4 regions of the Mesorhizobium sp. M0698 genome follow, and region 4 is predicted to be linked to each of the others. Evidence: predicted binding sites of a transcription regulator. Region 4 holds the regulator's gene; each other region holds the start of a gene.
The links. The regulator PhoB, encoded in region 4, activates phosphate uptake and scavenging genes when phosphate is short. The targets are predictions, from matches to a motif close to TGTCATNNANCTGTCAT.
Positions count from the first base shown of each region.

Region 1: the regulator PhoB is predicted to act here: its motif matches at 2,476-2,492, upstream of NKI16_RS28295 (inorganic diphosphatase).
Region 2: the regulator PhoB is predicted to act here: its motif matches at 2,796-2,812, upstream of NKI16_RS01560 (esterase-like activity of phytase family protein).
Region 3: the regulator PhoB is predicted to act here: its motif matches at 2,134-2,150, upstream of ppk2 (polyphosphate kinase 2).

Region 1 covers NZ_JAMYPQ010000020.1:61,319-65,996, forward strand. The annotation lists gene NKI16_RS28280 (hypothetical protein) at 55-360, opposite strand; gene NKI16_RS28285 (hypothetical protein) at 359-562, shown strand; gene NKI16_RS28290 (multicopper oxidase family protein) at 655-2,010, opposite strand; gene NKI16_RS28295 (inorganic diphosphatase) at 2,549-3,151, shown strand; gene NKI16_RS28300 (hypothetical protein) at 3,276-3,593, opposite strand; gene NKI16_RS28305 (hypothetical protein) at 3,878-4,444, opposite strand; gene tatB (Sec-independent protein translocase protein TatB) at 4,671-4,678, shown strand, end outside.
Region 2 covers NZ_JAMYPQ010000001.1:301,914-306,591, forward strand. The annotation lists gene NKI16_RS01550 (MATE family efflux transporter) at 1-89, opposite strand, end outside; gene NKI16_RS01555 (L,D-transpeptidase) at 282-1,070, shown strand; gene NKI16_RS01560 (esterase-like activity of phytase family protein) at 1,217-2,695, opposite strand; gene NKI16_RS01565 (sugar phosphate isomerase/epimerase family protein) at 2,943-3,932, shown strand; gene NKI16_RS01570 (sugar ABC transporter substrate-binding protein) at 3,973-4,678, shown strand, end outside.
Region 3 covers NZ_JAMYPQ010000018.1:49,943-54,620, forward strand. The annotation lists gene NKI16_RS26845 (GntR family transcriptional regulator) at 1-255, shown strand, start outside; gene NKI16_RS26850 (DUF982 domain-containing protein) at 352-609, shown strand; gene NKI16_RS26855 (hypothetical protein) at 661-819, opposite strand; gene NKI16_RS26860 (aldo/keto reductase) at 933-1,976, opposite strand; gene ppk2 (polyphosphate kinase 2) at 2,257-3,177, shown strand; gene NKI16_RS26870 (dihydrofolate reductase family protein) at 3,227-3,874, opposite strand; gene hemB (porphobilinogen synthase) at 4,276-4,678, opposite strand, start outside.
Region 4 covers NZ_JAMYPQ010000009.1:199,244-203,921, reverse strand. The annotation lists gene xylF (D-xylose ABC transporter substrate-binding protein) at 1-851, opposite strand, end outside; gene NKI16_RS19845 (ROK family protein) at 1,138-2,382, shown strand; gene phoB (phosphate regulon transcriptional regulator PhoB) at 2,392-3,081, opposite strand; gene phoU (phosphate signaling complex protein PhoU) at 3,098-3,805, opposite strand; gene pstB (phosphate ABC transporter ATP-binding protein PstB) at 3,838-4,641, opposite strand; gene pstA (phosphate ABC transporter permease PstA) at 4,638-4,678, opposite strand, start outside.

The DNA.
Region 1 (4,678 bases), on a different contig from region 4:
TTGACGCCTTGCCGAAAGAGATCTCTCCGGCTGGTGCGCAGCCTGCTCTTCGTCTTAGGTCGGAGTGTTCGTCGTTGTTAAGGCTTTGTGTCCGCCTTCGCCTGATTGCTGCTCGCCCCCTTCGACGGGCACACTCAATGGCGCTGTCGCCTCCGGGCAGCCGCTCTGAATTTTTTTCCATGACGAAATGTTGAGAACCATGTCGCACTGCGCGAGTTCCGGTCCCGACGGCAATTGCAGACAGGCGAATTCACCGTGATGGAACGTGCGGCCGTTGGCGATGCACTGACATTCTGCCCGCGCGGGCGTTGCAACAAGCGCCGCGAAAACCAGGATGCAAGAGGCATGGAACGTCCTCATGCGAAATCATAGCACGATCCGGAGCGGGCGCCAGATCGCCCAGCACGAGGTACAGCGCCGTGATGATGACGAACGCAATCGCGACGGCGGTGGCATGGGAACCGGCGTTGGCGAGCGAGCCCGGGAGGCCACTCAGCAGAGGCTCGATCAGATGCACAGATCAGCACCCGTCGCCGGCCGCTCCGGCGCCCGCGAGCAGTAGCGCCATCAGTGCGGCGAGAACTCGGACGCTCCGCCTCGCCCAATTTCGACCCTTTCACGCGCTCGGCAACGCAACCCTGGATGAGGACCGCGTCATTCCACACGCAAATAACCGGTCAGGCCGCTCTTCTGATGTTCAATGACGTGGCAATGGAATGCCCAGTTACCCGGATTGTCAGCGACCAACGCCACTTCCATCACTTCTTGCGATTTAAGAAGGGCCGTATCCGTTACAAGCGACGCAATTTTGCGCTTATCGGAGCGTAGCAGACGGAAAGACATACCGTGCAAATGGATCGGATGATCGTTCGGCGTTTCGTTGCGAAGGCGCAGAACATAGCTTTTGCCCCGTTTTAGAGCCGCGAGCGGACCAACTGGCCCCGGCGCGTCCCCTCGCCAGGCGACGCGGTTGATCGACCAGAAGGTGTAGCCGAGCGTGCCGCAAATACCCGGCGCCGGCGCATCACCATTGGGCGACCAGCCAAAGACGAAGTCCATTGTCTCGGCATCGGCAAGATCCGGCTCCGGTACGCGATTCGGCCGCAGCGGCTTGAGTTCGCCAAGCGCCCGCCCGGCGCTGGCGCCGATAGGCCGGAATCGGACGAGAACGCGAGGTCCCTTGGCTGTTCTGAGTTTCAGGCTGACAATCTCGTCTTCGCCATCAGGCACGCGGAGGGCGATATCGGCGCGCTGGCCGGGCGCGACGACAATGCCCCGAGGCGCAACAGGCTGCCGCAGCGGGTTGGCATCAAGAGCGATCACTTTGGCCGTTCCGCCATCGAGGTCATAAGTGCCGATACGGGTGACATCGGTGACTGCCAAACGCAGGCGCACAAGGCTGCCCGCCGGCAGATCGTAAATCGGGGTGACTTCCCAATTTACCGTCGAGACCGTACCCAGCGTGCCGCCGCGCGCAGCGTTGCGTGCCTTGAACAATTCGATGAACTGGCCGTCTTCGCCGAGACGGAAGTCGCGGATATTGAGCGGCAAATCCTGGTCGAAACCGGCATCTTCGTCATCTTCGACAACAAGCACGCCGGTCAGACCGCGGGCCATCTGATCGAGCGTGTTGCAATGCGGATGATACCAATAGGTGCCGGCATCCGGCGGTGTCAGAGTGTAACGGAAGCTTTCGCCCGCCGCGATAGGACGCTGGGTGAGATAAGGCACGCCGTCCATGGCATTGGCGATGCGCAATCCATGCCAGTGCACACTCGTCGCTTCATCGAGATCATTGACCACGTCTATGGAAAACGGCCTATCTCGCAATAAACGCAGAGTAGGCGGCGGCCCGCCCGCACCGAAACTCATCATCCCTTTGGTGACGGTGCCGGGCAAAATCGACCGACTGATCGCTGAAACCGGCAAGGTCAGATCGGCTGCTACGGCCCTGCCGGCAATCAGCCCGCCTGCAGCGCCGACAGCTACTGCTGCCGTGCCGCCCAGCAAGAATCCCCTGCGCGACATTCCCGACATGAAGCAGCCCTTTCAGTGGAGTATAGCGGACGTGGTGTTGTTGTGTCTTCCTTCACGAATTTCGAACCCTGGCAATGATTCAAGGTGAAGGTGGCGTAGTCTCCGAAGGACTTCAACTGAAGTTGGAGTTTCACTTGCTTTTTGATGATTGCCACACAACGTCGCACTGAACCGCGAGGCGTCTACGTGGCAGCTCTCGCCGAACGGCTTGTTGTGGGTGTAGCGTGCCCGATTGGCAGGAGTTACGACGCAAGCTATCCCCTTGCCGGAAATGGGCTCGCCTGAAATAGCACATTTGAAGCGGCCACGGTCTCTTAAACGCCCCATAAACGCAAACGCCCATAGACGCTCATCACTCGTCAGCGCTCTATTTCGGCCCATTTCTGCTCGCCGCAGGATCGGTGCAAATACGGTCATCCAATTTCAATAACGGAACCCTGTAATGCTGCCGTCACATACGGTGGCTAGGCGGATGCAGGGCGCCCTGCCCGTCCAACCTCTGGAGACAACCATGCGCGCTTTGCCGACTGTCATGGCGGTTGCGGCCCTGCTGGGCACGCAGCCTGCTTTCGCCGAATTCGTCACAGCTTTCGATTTTCCGCAGCCGAAAGACACCAGCGAGTTTTACACGGTTATCGAGATTCCGGCGGGAAGCTTCACTAAATACGAGATTGACTCAGAAACTGGCCATATCATCGTCGATCGATACCAGTCCATGCCGGTCGTCTATCCGGCCAACTACGGTTCCGTTACCAGTTCGTTGGGCGGCGACGGCGACCCGTTGGATGCGCTCGTCTTCACCCGGGAACCCGTCGTGCCCGGTGCTCTGATCAAAGTCCGCGCCATCGGCGTGCTCAACATGGTCGACGGCGGCGAAACGGATGACAAGATCATCGCTGTGCCGGCCACGGACATCGATCCGCAATATGACGGGATCAAGACCATCGATGATCTTCCGGCCATCGAACGACAGCGCATCGAGGCATTCTTTCGAGTTTACAAGCAGCTACCTGAAGGCCGCAAGGTCGTTGAGCTGAACGGCTTTGGTGGCGCCAACGTCGCCATCGACATGGTTGGCAAAGCCATTGAGAGCTACCGGAACAAGAAGGACTGACAGGATAGCAGAATCTTAACAGGAAGCTCATCCATAGGACTGGTCCCTAGCGGTGTTGGAACACCGCTAGGGTATGCATTGGCCTTGCGTCGCACTGTTGGCTGCGCGCAAGCTGCGCTTCGCTTTAGCTCCGGGCGTTTGCTGTTGATAAAGCCAAATCGTTGGCTTTATCTCCGCCTTCGCCTGGTTTCTGCTCGTCCCCGTTGACAGGCAAGCCAAACGGCGCAGTCGCCTCCGGGCATCCATCCTGAATTTTTTCCATGACGAAAATGTTGAGAACCATATCGCATTGCGCGAGTTCAGGACCTGACGGCAATTGCAGACAAGCGATTTCGCCGTGATGGAAAATGTGGCCGTTGGCGAGGCACTGGCATTCGGCCCGCGCGGGCGTTGCAGCGAGCGCCGCGAAAACCAGAATGTAAGAGGCCGTGATCGTCCTCATGCGCAAGATCATAACACGATCCGGAACTGTCGCTAGTGTGAACGCTCCACAAGTAACTCGGCGGAGAACTCGTACCGCGGGCGCTCGCGATCCCTCAATCGTCGTTCGCGTCGGTTTTTGCCCTCATTGTCCGTATTTTGTGGCCCGAATCAAAGGCACGGCCAAGCGACCAAAATGACCAGCAAATCCATCGGCATGCCGCGCCCAACGACACCTGCCAAACTGCCGGCATGCATGACGAGCAGCGTTGTTCGAACCAACGGCCGCGATGATGCGCGGCACGTTCAGGTTGAGGGAATGCGCGGGTCCTGAACGAGATAGAGCCGCGCAGTCGGCGTGAAATCAGTCACCAGGAATGAGAACGAAACCGTGCTCAGCGGATCGACCTCGCCTTTCCGGAACAGAAGATGGTCATAAGGTTCGAATTCACGACTGAATTCGGCGAAACTATCGGACCGAATTGCATCCGTTTCGCGGCGCGCCTGGTCGAACGAAAGCCCGTCGCTGGAATCGCTTGGCTGGTTGAGAATCTCCTGCAACTCGAACTCGAATTCGACCCAGGCGTGACCGCTGTTGTTGAGGGCAACGATCCTTAGGGAAATGAAACCGGTGGCATAGTTGCCGGAGGCACCGAATGGCTGAACCGGCCGGATGGCGCGTATGGTGAGGGTTACCGGGCTTGCCGACTCGAGTTCCTCGGTAATCACGACAGGATCGGCCCTTGTTCCGGCTCCCGAAGCGGCAATGATCCGGAATCCGCCGAGTTCGTCGGAAAAGGAGTAGGCGCCTGCTTCAAATATTCTGGGCCTTGTGCCATCGGCTCCAGCGAGGAGTCCGCTTGCTGCGAGCACGGTTGCGAATATCCCTACCAGACGTGCGCCTGATATTCGGGTTGACGGGTGGTGCCACATGGCTCGAAGTATGAACGACATTCCCGCGGCCGCATACTGGAATGGCTCAGGCGAGAGGGTATGATGGTTGGATTTGGCGCCGTAGGTCGAGGCATTCAACCGGATCGGCCACCGCAAACCGCGGAGAGGTTGTCGCTGCCGGCGATATGCGCGAGAGGACGTACCGATGTTCGG
Region 2 (4,678 bases), on a different contig from region 4:
ACCGGCAGGGCAAACAGCAAAAGGGTGCGCGGGATAGGCCCACTGGTGAGGTCGCCGGTCTGCCGGCGCGGGGGCATGTTGTCGTCCATGGCAGGCAACTCGGCGAAGGCTTGTCTGAGTCCGCAATGATTGCCGATTTAACGGGAGAGGTCGATGCGGCGCTGTAAATTCCGCCTGGCGTGCCTTGATCTAAGCATTTCTCAAACCTTTCGGAATCGTATATTGATCCCGCACGCGTGGGGCCGCATTTTCCTGGATCTCATCGGTAAGCCGGGGGGCTCATGTCCGATATTCCGTTGTTTTTTGAGCGCCTGAACCGGCGCGCCTTTCTTGGTGCATCCGCTCTGGGCGCGGCCTCCGTGGCTCTTTCGTCGTGCACCACGACGGACGTGGCGGCGCCGCCGGTGCCCGCGGCACCAAGCGATCCGGCTCTCGGCGATGCCGCAAGCATGTATGCCGCGCGCATCGACGAGGGCTATCAACTGCCGGCAATTCCGGTAGCCAAGGTCGATCCGAAATTCGTGCGTCAAATCGTGGCCGACCCGACTGGAGAAAAACCCGGCACGATCGTCGTCGATACTTCCGAGCACTTCCTCTATCTGGTGCGCGACGGCGGCAAGGCAATTCGCTATGGCGTCAGCCTCGGCAAGGCCGGTTTCGGATGGACCGGCAGCGCCGTGGTTCAGGCGAGAAAGAAGTGGCCGGTCTGGACGCCGCCGCCGGAAATGATCCAACGCCGGCCGGAACTGGCGAAATACAAGGACGGCATGCCGCCCGGCCCGCAGAGCCCGCTTGGTGCCCGCGCGCTGTATCTCTTCCGTGACGGCAAGGACACGATGTACAGGCTGCACGGCACGCCGGAGTGGGATTCCATCGGGAAGAACGCTTCCTCCGGCTGTGTGCGCTTCATGAATCAGGACATTATCGACCTCTACAGCCGCGTCGATGGCGTCGTGCCGGTCTTCGTGCGCCCGAACCTGTCGGCCGCCGGGAAGATCGCCGCCGTGTCAAACAGGACGGCCGAGCCGATCGATGCAGGCGTGCCAAGGGACGCGGAGATGTTGAGGTAAGTGCCTTCGACTGGATCGTCAGTCGCAGGTTTTGCGATGCTTAGGACACCGTCTTTTCGCGGGCGAGCCGCAACTGAAGGGGCACGACCGTTCAATCGCGCCAGCTCAGGCGGACGCGTTCGGCGCCTCCGCCTGTATGGCTGCCGCTACTTCCCGGTGAGGCCTGGGAGCGTGACCTGATAGACCAGGAACATGGTGTCGACATCGGCGCCATCCTCGGCCTTGTAGGCCGCGCCGACCTGGAAGCCGTCCTGCGTGAGGAAGTCATTGTCATTGGCGACGAACAGGAAATAGTCGTCGGGCAGCTTTGGATCGAGGACGCTCACCACCGACATCGCCTCCCATTTCTCCGAAAGGTTGTTGCGGTCGTTGGGCGCGCCATTGTGCAACCCGAAGCGGCCGAGCTCGCTCTTGTCGTTGATGTCGATGAACGGCGTCAGCTTGGCCGGCGTCACCGATGGATCGAGCTCACCCTTGGGCGCCAGCGGCTTGTCCTTGTCGAACTCTGTGCCGGCGATGTCGGTTGCCGCCGACACATCGACGACGCTGATCTCGCGATGGAGCGAGGTGTCGCCCTTCAGCCCCTGGCCGTTGCCGCTGTCGCGCGCCAGCATCAGGAAGGTCTTGTCCGACAGCGCCACGATTTCACTCTGCGCGGCGATCTTGGTTTTGCCCTTGGCATCGGTGAACACCGGCAGCGGCACGACATATTCATGCGCGAGCTTGAGCTGGCCGGGATCCGAGGCATCGTAGACCAGCACGCGCGTGTTCTGGCGCGTCGAGGCGGAATCGCCGCCATCCTGCCTTGGGGCCGACTGCAGCACGGCAATCAGGAACTTCCCGTCCGGCGTCAGCGCCATGCCTTCGAGGCCCTGGTTGTTCTGACGGCCGGTTTCGGGATCCTTCGGATCTGGGTCTGCCGCGCCAGGTCCCGGATTGTTGGAAGCAAAGTTTGGCGTCCCGTGACGCATCGGGACAAGCGCCGCCGGCGGCTGCGTTGCCGACATCAGACGCCCATCGGCGGAGAAGCGGTAGATGTTCGGACCGTATTCGTCCGAGATGAACATCGTGCCGTCGGGCAGCCGTGCGATCGCTTCGTTATCGAGCGCGAGCTTGCCGTTGGCTTCGGGCAGGATCGGCATGTCGTCGGTCGCGGCACGCACGCCGGTGAGCGGATCGAGCCCGGTTGCGTCGGCGCCCTTGTCGTCGGTCAAAAGCATGGTGTCGGCAAGCGTCGCCCTGAGGCCCGACTGTTCCTGGCCGGCGGCTGGCACTGCACCCGGCGTGATCGGAGCGAACTCGATGGCAATCGTGTTGAGGCGCGGCCGGTAGTCGGTAGTACCGACGACATTGTAGCCGCGATCCGGCAACAGCCACAACGAGCCCTTGTAGCCGTCGGCGCCATGCGTCCAGCCGGCAGCATCGATCGACATGCCTGAGCCGGAGCCAAACGTCTCGCCGAACTTGTCCTTCTGGCTGGCCGGGATGCGGCCGACGCCGACCAGGCCCTTGTTGACGAAGCTGACGCCGCCGACGGTCGCGGAGTTTTCTGCCAGGGCCGGAGTCAAGGCGGTGAACATCGCCAGCGCGACAGCGAGGGACGCGGTTCGGTGCAGGTTTTTCATGGATATCCTCTTTGAGACAAAGCTGCCGGGGCCCGAAAAAGCGCCGCGTCGCATCGAGGATGCCGCGAAAGCCTTCGGAGAAGCGATCTAGGACGCGAACATGATACTTGCGTGACAGTGCCGCGCTTGCTTTGACCCTTGTGGTCGCAACTGGCCTGGACATGCGAATCCGTCGCCGCCGAGAGTGCAATTAACAACTTTACAAATTATCGTTCTTATGTGAAGTTATGACGATGAAAGGCCACCGATGACAGTCTGTCGTTTCGCCACCCGCCTCAATTCCTTTGCCTCGCGGCCACAGGCCGAGTGGCCCGATCTTGTCGGCAAACCGTCCATGCTGCAAATGGCGGCACGTGCGGCGAAGGTTGCGGAGTTGACCGATCTCGACCTCAACTTTCCCGACCATGTCGATGAAAAGCCTGCGGAAATGGCGCGCAAACTCCGCGATCTCGGGCTTTCCATCAATGGTTTCGCCATGCGCTACTACTCCAACCCGGCCTTCAAGCTCGGCGCCTTCACCAATCCGGATCCGGCCGTTCGCCGCGAGGCCATCGACATGACCAAGGCCGGGATCGACGCCGCGCGCGAGGCTGGCGCCAGCCTGATGACGCTGTGGCTCGGGCAGGATGGCTTCGATTATGCTTTCCAGGCCGATTATGCGACGCTCTGGCAACACGAAATCGATGGAATTCGTGAAGTTGCGGCGCATGACCCCGATTGCCAGATCAGCCTTGAATACAAACCCAACGAGCCGCGCTCCTACAGCCTGATGCCCGATGCGGCGACGACGTTGCTGGCGATCCGCGAGATCGGCCTGCCCAATCTCGGCGTGACGCTCGATTTCGCCCATGTGCTCTACGCCGACGAGCAGCCGGCTTTCGCCGCTGCGCTCGTGGCACGGCACAGCAAGCTGCTCGGCGTGCACCTCAACGATGGCTATGCCAAGCGCGACGACGGCTTGATGGTCGGGGCCGTGCATACGCTGCAGACGATCGAGCTGCTGCGCCAGATCCGCCGCAACGGCTACGCCGGCGCCATCTACTTCGACACGTTTCCCGATATGACCGGGCTCGACCCGGTCCACGAATGCGAAGTCAACATCGCGACTGTCAAGCGCATGCTGCGCGTCGTCGATCGGCTGGACGGGGACAACCGCATGTTAGCCGCCGTCGACCGTCAGGACGCGATCGCGTCGCAAGCCATTATCCAGGAAGCCATGCTCGGCCCGGACAGCTGAGGCCCGGCCGCATATTCCGTTCAACAAGGGAGGAAGGACCATGAAATTTCTGCTTGCCACCGCTACCGCTGGCCTGATGGCGCTGTCCATCGGCTCGGTGTTTTCCGCAGACCTCGCGCCGCTCAATTCCGACACCGAGAAGGATCGCATCGACTGGTCGCAGCTCGAGGCCAAGTTCGGGGCCTTCCCCAAGCTGCCCGAGGGTACCAAGGCGGGTGCGGTCTCCAAGACGCTGACCAATGAATACTGGCGCTCGCTGGGAGAGGGCTACAAGTCGTTCGGCGACCGCACCGGCGTGCCCGTCGTCTACCAGGCGGCGCAGAGCGAGGGCGACCAGCTCGGCCAGCTCACCATCGCCGAAGGCCTGGTCACGCAAGGCTACAACGTGCTGCTCGTTTCGCCGCAGACCGACTCCAACCTGCAGCCGATCATGGAACAGGCCAAGGCAGCCAATGTGCCGGTGGTCAACGTCAACGACGCGGTCATCCCGCAGGCCGAGCACTATGTCGGCAATGTCCAGCGCGACAACGGCGTGCGCGTCGCCAAATGGTTCATCAAGAACCGGCCGGATGGCGGCAAGGTCGCCATCGTCGAAGGCCAGGCCGGCGTCTACGCCGCCGTCCAGCGCACCGACGGCTTCAAGACCACCATCACCGAAGCCGGCAAGTTCGACGTCGTCGCCAGCGTCCCCGGTAACTGGGATCGCCAGACCTCCTACGACGCGGCCACCAACATCCTGCAGCAGC
Region 3 (4,678 bases), on a different contig from region 4:
TTCCTGTTCAGAGCGGTTCGCGACGTGATGACACGCCTGTCGCGCGCCCGCTGGCTCGAGGTTCGCGACGAGGCAGCGCTCGGCCGTGCCTGGGCCGAACACCATGCCATTCTGTCGGCGGTGCGGGCCGGCGATGCCGATAGCGCCGCCCGCCTGCTTTCGGCCCATATCATCGGCAGCCGCGACCGGCTGGTGACCTCGCTGCGCAACGACCGGCGCGGCCTGCGCGCCCGGGGATTTGCCGTCGTCGCTTGAGTGAGGATCGGCTGCCATTGATCACGAAAAGAGCAGATGAGCGAAGAATGCTACTTTCGGTCTCGCTTCGCAAATGCCGATGGCGTAAGAGCAGCGATGGAAAACAACCGATTTGACACACCCGTGACCGTCAAGGGCGCGGCGGGAAGCAATCAGCTCTTGCGTACGGCCCGCGAGGCTTCCGACTACCTCCTCAACAATTGGCCCGGCAAGCGCAGCCCCAAGCACCGCGAAGCGTTGCAAGCCTGTCATGATGCGCTGGCCGGCGACAAGCCGGCCATGAACGCAAGACGGGCCTTCATTGCCGCCGCTCGTGAAGTGAACGTCTTCGTCAGCGACAAGGCGCCCGCCTGAGGCATAGCGGGATTTGACCGAGGCGCGGACCGCCTGACAGGCCGGGCGTCATCACTCGGCCGTTTCGGTTTTGGTTTGGGACTCTCTCTCGCCCTCGGGCTTCGATCGCTCCTTGGCTGCGACCTTGGCAGCCTGCTTTTCCGCCTTCTTGGCAGCCTTCTGCCGGTCGCGTTCCTTGCGTTCCTGACCGTAGTTCGGTGCTCGTGCCATATCGTTTCCTTTCATTGTGCTTGGCCTTTGCCTAGGAGCATTGGACCGCAAACACAACAGCGCAAGGCACGATCGGGCTCCATATCTCCGCGCAGTCCGGAGAGCCCGGCTTTTCAGGCGCCGTCGCGGTCGAGGACGAGATCGGCCGGACCGAACCGGTCCTTTGCGGTGAACTGCTGGTGCCAGTAGGGATAGAGCACGGGCGGCCTGCTGACCGCATCGAGGCGTGTGCGCTCCTCATCGCCAAGCACCAGGCTTGCAGCGGCGATATTGTCTTTGAAATGCGCTTCGGTTCGTCCGCCGATCACCAACGAGCTGACGGCGGGCCGGCCGAGTAGCCAGGCAAGCGCCACCTGCGCTGCCGACACGCCGTGGTTTTTGCCGATATCGATCAGCACGTCGACGATCCGCCACAGCCGGTCCTCGTCGCGGATCGGCGGTTCCGACCAGCCGCTGAGCTGGCGGGCGGTCGGCTGGTCACGGTGGTATTTGCCGGACAGCAACCCGCCGGCAAGCGGGCTCCAGACCAGCACGCCGAGCCCCTGGTCGACCGAGATCGGCAACAATTCATACTCGGCCTCGCGCGCTTCCAGCGTGTAGTGGATCTGCTGGGTGACGAAGCGCGGCTGGTGATGATGATCGCTGATGCCAAGCCCCTTCATCACCTGCCAGCCGGAATAATTGGAACAGCCGACATAGCGGACCTTGCCCTGCGCGACCAGCGTGTCGAGCGCGGCGATGGTTTCCTCGAGCGGTGTCAGGCCATCCCACTCGTGCAGGAAATAGATGTCGATGACATCCGTCCTGAGCCGCTTAAGGCTCCTTTCGCATTCGCGGACCAAATGGTAGCGCGACAGGCCTTCATCATTGGGGCCTTTGCCGATCCGCATGCGCGCCTTGGAGGCGATCAACACGTCGCCCTTGCGCTTGCCGCCGAGCGCCTCGCCGATGATCTCTTCCGACACCCCGTTCGAATAGACGTTGGCGGTGTCGATGACATTGACGCCGGCATCGATGCAAAGGTCGATCATCCGACGCGCCTCGTCGAGGTCGGTCTTGCCAACCGCCGAAAACGCGCCGCCGCCGCCGAATGTCATGGTGCCCATTGTCAGGGTCGAAACCTTCAGCCCGGAACGGCCGAGAGTGCGGTATTCCATGTCGTATCCTCACGATTTATCGGGAAAGGGCGTTGCAAACGACAGCCCCTCAGTGAACCGGGCATTTGTAGGATAATTCGTTCCGCTTGTCGCCCGCCCCGCAGGGCAAGCTCGATCACATCTTGCGGATTGAACGCATAGCCAGCGCAGTAGTGGCTGCAATAAAACCGTCATTGCCGGCCTATACTAACATCGGTCCAGCGCTTCGATTTCCGGCCGCCGGGCCGGGCGGCAGAGCGCCTGACAGCGGCCGGCAAGGCCTGTAAGCGGAGCAGCGCAAATGACCGAGATAAAACAGAATTCCCCGGCCAGGGACTGGCTGGAAGCGGAACTCGCCGACACGCTCGACGAAGATTATGAGCTGGAAATCTCGGAGCCGGCGCTGTCGATGGAGATCGCCAAGATCTACAAGAATGCGCATCCGCCATCGATCGACCGCCTGCAGTATTTTCGCAATCTCATCACGCTGCAATCCGAATTGATCAAGCTACAATCCTGGGTCGCCTATCACAAGAAGAAGCTCGTCGTGGTCTTCGAGGGCCGCGACTCGGCGGGCAAGGGTGGTGTTATCAAGCGCATCACCCAGAGGCTTAATCCGCGCATCTGCCGCGTCGCAGCACTTCCGGCGCCGACCGAGCGCGAGAAGTCGCAATGGTATTTCCAGCGCTACGTTCCTCATCTGCCGGCCGGCGGCGAGATCGTGCTGTTCGACCGCTCCTGGTACAACCGCTCGGGCGTCGAGCGGGTAATGGGCTTTGCCCAGCCGGATCAGGTCGAGGAGTTCTTCCGCGACGTTCCGGATTTCGAACGCATGCTGGTCCGCTCAGGCATTACGCTTGTCAAATACTGGTTTTCGATCACTGACGAGGAGCAGCAGATGCGCTTTTTGATGCGCATCCATGACCCGATGAAGCAATGGAAACTGTCGCCGATGGACCTCCAGTCGCGCGTGCGCTGGGAGCAGTACACCAAGGCCAAGGAAGAAACGTTCGCCCGCACCAATATCCCGGAAGCCCTGTGGTTCATCGTCGAGGGCAACGACAAGAAGCGGGCACGGCTGAACTGCATCGACCATCTCCTCAAGCAGATGCCCTATGAGGAGGTGCCGCACGAAGAGATCACACTGCCGGAGCGCGTCTTCAATCCCGAATACGAGCGCCAGGTACTGCCGCGCGAACTGTATGTGCCGGAGAAGTACTGACTAAAGCGGCGAGGAAGGCGGCGCCTCCATGGCGGCGCCCTGCAACAAGCTAGGTGCGCTCGATGATGACATGCGTGGCCTTCGGCGTCGCGACCTGCTCGCTGCAGCGATAGCCGAGCTTGGGCATGTCGATGCCGGCAAAAAGGCTCTCGCCGGCGCCTAGCAGGACCGGTGAGATCGCCAGATGCATTTCGTCGATGAGCTTTTCCTTGAGATATTGCCGGATCGTAGAAACGCCACCGCCCAGCCGTACATCCTTGCCGTCAACCACTGCTTTCGCCTTCTCCAGCGCTGAGTGGATGCCGTCGGTCACGAAATAGAAGGTCGTGCCGCCCTCCATGACAATGGGATCACGTGGATGGTGCGTGAGCACGAAGACCGGCACATGGTAGGGCGGGTTGTCACCCCACCAGCCTTTCCAGCTGTCATCCGGCCATTCGCCGCGGATCGGCCCAAACATGTTGCGGCCCAGGATCCACGCGCCGATATTTTTGAAGCTGCGCGCGGCGAACGCCTCGTCAGTGTCCGTGGTCCCGCCATCCTTGCCGAGGACCATCTTGCGGAAGGTGCGGGTGCCGAACATCCATTCGTGCAGGGCTTCCCCGCCAACACCCAGCGGGTTCTTCAGGTCTTGGTCGGGACCGGCGCCGAAGCCGTCGATCGACAAGGTGAAAGCGCTGACGCGAAGTTTGGACATGAGAGCCTCCTCGATAACCAATTGTGAGATGCAAGCAGTTATCGGGGTAGCTTAACTGATTGCATTTTGCAAGCGGTATTTTGAATCGCCGGCGGGGCAATCGCTTCCAAATCATGTTGGAATAACTAATCTCAATGTCGGCGCCGCCCGTCATCCGCCTGCCGGCAGCTTCTCCCCGTATAGTGACGGGGAGAAGGGGCTGGCCGCAACGTCGATGTTTTTGCAACGCTGGAGATTGGTGAAATCTTTTACGAACGCGTCTTTCTCCCTGCCACTTTACGGGGAGAAAATGCCCGGCAGGGCAACGAGGGGCAGCGTAAACTTGAAGCGATGTCCTGCGGCGTTCCATGTCGCGCTTTGAACGAACGAACACTGCTCGATGTAGACGCTACAAAGGCGCATCACCCCTTGAGCATCGCCGCCACTTCGGGCGCAAAGTAGGTGAGAATCCCGTCGCAGCCGGCGCGCTTGAAGGCGAGCAGCGATTCCAGCATCGCCTTTTCGCCGTCGATCCAGCCATTGGCGGCGGCGGCCCTGATCATCGAATATTCGCCCGAGACCTGATAGGCGAAGGTCGGCATCTGCAACTCGTCCTTCAGCCGCCGGATGATGTCGAGATAGGGCAGGCCGGGCTTGACCATCAGCATGTCGGCGCCCTCGGCGAGATCCTGCTCGGCCTCGCGCACCGCTTCGTCGGAATTGGCGTGATCGATATAATAGGTCTTCTTGTCGCCCTTGAGCAGGCCGGCGGTGCCGACCGCCTCACGATAGGGGCCGTAAAAAGCGGATGCGAACTTGGTCGCA
Region 4 (4,678 bases):
CCGTCGGCCAGTTGCGAGGCGATCTCGGCGGCATTCTTGCCGAGCTCGCGCGCATCCTTCCACACCGACACGGTCTGTGTGCCGAGCGCGATGCGGTTCAGCGCGGCGTGGTCGCCGTCCTGGCCCGAAACCGGAACCGATCCGGCCAGCCCTTGCGCCGTCAGCGCGGCGACGACGCCGCCGGCAGTGCCGTCATTAGCGGCGACCACGGCATCGACCTTGTTGTCGTTGGCGGTCAGGAACTGTTCCATGTTCTTCTGAGCGTTGGCCGGCAGCCAGCCGTCCGTATAGGCCTCGCCGACATTCTTGATCTTGCCGCCGTCAATGGCCTCCTTCAGCACCTCCATCGAACCGGCAAACAGGAAATCGGCATTCGGATCGGAACCCGAACCCTTGATGAAGACGTAGTTGCCTTCCGGCTTCACCTTGAAGACTTCGCGGGCCTGCATGCGGCCGACTTCCTTGTTGTCGAAGGTCAGATAGAACACGTCCTTGTTCTCGATCAGCCGGTCATAGCCGACGACCGGGATGCCTTCGTCCAGTGCCTTCTGCACGGCCGGCCCGATGGCCGAGGCGTCCTGCGCCAGGATGATCAGTGCGCTGGCGCCCTGCGAGATCAGGCTCTCGACGTCGGTGAGCTGCTTGCCGGGGTTGGACTGTGCGTCGGCGGAAATATACTTGTCGCCTGCGGCCTCAATGGCCGCCTTCATTGCGGCCTCGTCGGTCTTCCAGCGCTCTTCCTGGAAGTTCGACCAGGAAACGCCGATGACCTTGTCTTTAGCCTGCGCCACCGACGCCAGCGCCAGCGTCATGGCGACACCCGCCAGAATGGCGGTCGTGAATTTCTTCATCATATCCTCCCTGCGCCGCGTACGGCGTGACCAATTGGCTCAAAGACCAGCTTAGAAGCTCTAATTTTTTCGAGCCTCGAAAAAATACTGGCCCGATCTCCGGCTGCTGTCAACATCGATTCTGATGGATTTTGATGACTCTGCGAGTTTTTTCGAGCGTCGGAATAAACGATGACAGCGCCACCTGCATCTGACACTATTTGCCTGCGTCCGACACTATTTGTCGGACATTACCGACGGCTTCCGGTTCATGAGCGGCCGCGGCAACCGGGAGGAAAGCAAAACAATGTCGGTCGGAATCCGCCATGACGATTTGCGCCGGCGCAACCGGGCGATGGTGATCTCGGCGGTGCGCCGGGCCGGCCAGCCATCGCGTACTGAGATCGCAGCTACTACCGGCCTCAGTCATTCGACCATATCGGCGATCTCTTCCGACCTGATACGGGAAGGCATCCTCGCCGAGAGCAAGGCAAGTGAGCCCGTTTCGTTGAAACGCGGTCGTCCGCAGGTCGGCCTCGCCCTCAACCCGGAAGCGGCGGCGGTGCTGACCGTGGTGTTGTCGCTGAATTTCCTGTCGGCCGCCATTATCGACTATACGGGACAGGTGGTCGCCGAGGAACAGCGCCGGCTGGACACGCTGACCATGCCGCGCGACGAGCTGATCCGTGAATGCATGGCCATCGTCCGGCGCCGGCTGCAGGATCCAGACCTTGACGTCCGCAGTGTCGCCCGCATCGCCCTGGCGATTCAGGGCATTACCGACTCCCCTGCACGCGCCATGCTGTGGTCGCCGATCACGCCGCAGACCGACATCGCCTTTGCCGACATGCTGGAGGACGAATTCGGCATCCCGGCAACGGTGGAGAACGACTGCAACATGATGGCGGTGGCTTTGCGCTGGCGCAATCCGGATCGCTATCGCGACGACTTCATCGCCATCCTGCTTTCGCATGGCATCGGCATGGGGCTGGTGCTGAAGGGCGAACTGTTCACCGGGACGCATTCCTCGGGTGGCGAATTTGGCCACATGATCCATCGTCCGGGCGGCGCGCTCTGCCGTTGCGGGCGGCGCGGCTGCATCGAGGCCTATGCCGGCAACTACGCCATCTGGCGCAACGCCAGGCAGATGAGCGAAGAAAGCGAACCGATCGCCGACGTCAGCGACGCCGACATGCGAGCACTGGCGGCCCGGGCGCGCGAGAAAGATGGGCCGGAACGCGAGGCCTACCGCAAGGCCGGCGAAGCGCTGGGTTTCGGTCTCGGCTCGCTGTTCGCGCTGATCGATCCGGCACCGGTCGCGATGGTCGGCGCCAGTGCCGCCGCCTTCGATCTGATCGAGCCGGCCTTGCGGAAGGCAATCGCCCAGACCGCCGGCGGCCAGCATTCGGGCTCGATCTCCTTCGATACAGAGCCGAACGAATTGCCGCTGATCCGCGAAGGCTGCGCGATGCGGGCGCTAAGCTTCGTCGACCAGGAGATTTTCGCGCCGGGCGCGCAAATGAGGCCCAGCGTCAGAAAGAACGTAGCCTGACCAGGCGGGTCAATCTTCCCTGATCGCATAGCCGGCACCGCGGATGGTGCGGATGACATCCGGCATCCGGCCGTTGTTGACGGCTTTGCGCAGCCGCCCGACATGCACGTCGACGGTGCGTTCGTCGATGTAGATTGTCTCGCCCCAGACATTATCGAGTAACTGGCTGCGCGAGAAGACACGGCCCGGATGCCGCATCATGAACTCGAGCAGCCGGAATTCGGTCGGCCCGAGCCTGATTTCGCTCTTCTTGCGATAGACCCTGTGCGATTCGCGATCGAGCACGATGTCGCCGACCTTCAGCACGCTGGACAGCACTTCCGGCTTGGCGCGCCGCAGCAGCGCCTTGACCCTGGCCATGAATTCCGGTGTCGAAAACGGTTTGACCAGATAGTCGTCGGCGCCGGTCGAAAGCCCGCGCACCCGGTCGCTCTCCTCGCCGCGCGCGGTCAGCATGATGATCGGCAGCCGCTCGGTTTCGGGGCGCACCCGCAACCGACGACAGAGCTCGATGCCGGAAACCGCTGGTATCATCCAGTCGAGCACCAAAAGGTCGGGCACATTCTCCTGCAAACGGATCTCGGCTTCGTCGCCGCGTGTCACCACCTCGACCTGGTAGCCTTCGGATTCGAGATTGTAGCGGAGCAGCACACCCAATGGCTCCTCGTCCTCCACCACCATTATGCGTGGTGCGATCATCGGCTGGGCACCCCCATCATGTCACCGGTGCGGACATTGTCGTTTCGTCCTGCTTCGGACGATTGACCGGCAATTGCTCGCCGGTCAGCACATAATACGCATTTTCGGCGATGTTGGTGACATGGTCGCCGATCCGCTCCAGATTCTTGGCGCAGAACAGCAGGTGCGTGCAAGCGGTGATGTTGCGCGGATCTTCCATCATGTAGGTCAACAGCTCGCGGAACACGGACGTGTATTTGACGTCGATGCGCTCGTCGGCGGCACGCAGCTTGGCCAACGCGGCCGCATCGCCTGCAGCATATTCCTCGATGACACCCTGCACCTGGATGAGAACCAGCTGCGCCATCGCGTCGATGGAATGCGACAGGTCCCGCGGCGTGGCGCTGAGGCCGACCGCACTCACGCGCTTGGCGATATTCTTGGCAAGGTCGCCGATGCGTTCGAGGTCGCCCGCCATGCGGATCGCTCCGACCACATGGCGAAGATCGTGGGCCATCGGCTGGCGTTTGGCGATCAGGGTGATGGCGCGGTCGTCCAGTTCGCGTTGACGCGCATCCATGATGGCGTCGTCGGAAACGACGCGTTGCGCCAGCACGTTGTCGGAATTCAACAGGGCCTTGGTCGCCCCGCCGACCATCGAACCGGCGAGGTCGGCCATGTCGCGGATCAGCTTGCTGATCTGCTCGAGATCCTCGTCGAAAGAAGCGACTGTGTGTTCGCCCATGGTCCTGTCCTCATATGCATGATCGGAACGGCTCAGCCGAAGCGGCCAGTGATGTAGTCCTGCGTGCGCTTCTCGCGGGGCGACGTGAAGATCTTCTCGGTCCGGTCGAACTCGACCAGTTCACCCAGATACATGAAGGCGGTCTGGCGCGACACGCGCGCCGCCTGCTGCATGTTGTGGGTGACGATGACGATCGTATAGTCGGCTTGCAATTCGTCGATCAGTTCCTCGATCTTGGCAGTCGACAGCGGGTCGAGGGCCGAAGCCGGTTCGTCGAGCAGAATGACTTCCGGCTTCACGGCCACGGTGCGGGCGATACAGAGCCGCTGCTGCTGGCCGCCGGACAGGCTCAAGCCGCTGGCGTTGAGCTTGTCCTTGACCTCGCTCCACAGCGCGGCGCGCTTCAACGCCTGTTCGACGCGGCCGTCCATCTCGGACTTGCCGAGGTTCTCGTAGAGCCTGACGCCGAAGGCGATGTTCTCGTAGATCGACATCGGGAACGGCGTCGGCTTCTGGAACAGCATGCCGATCTTGGTCCTGAGGAGGTTGAGATCCTGCGACCGGTCGAGAATGTTCTTGCCGTCGAGCAGCACCTGGCCCTCGGCCGTCTGTTTTGGGTAGAGCTCATAGATGCGGTTGAACACACGCAGCAGCGTCGATTTCCCGCACCCCGAAGGGCCGATGAAGGCCGTGACACTGCGCTCAGGCAGTGACAGGCTGATGTCCTTCAGCGCCTTGCTCTGGCCGTAGTAGAAGTTGAGATTCTTGACCTCGATCTTCGTCTTCTCGACGACCGTTTCGGCCATCGTCATGTCTGGGGACAACATCTGTGTCATCTGTCCTCTCTGCGTCCGGTAAGGCTGCGGGCGAGGA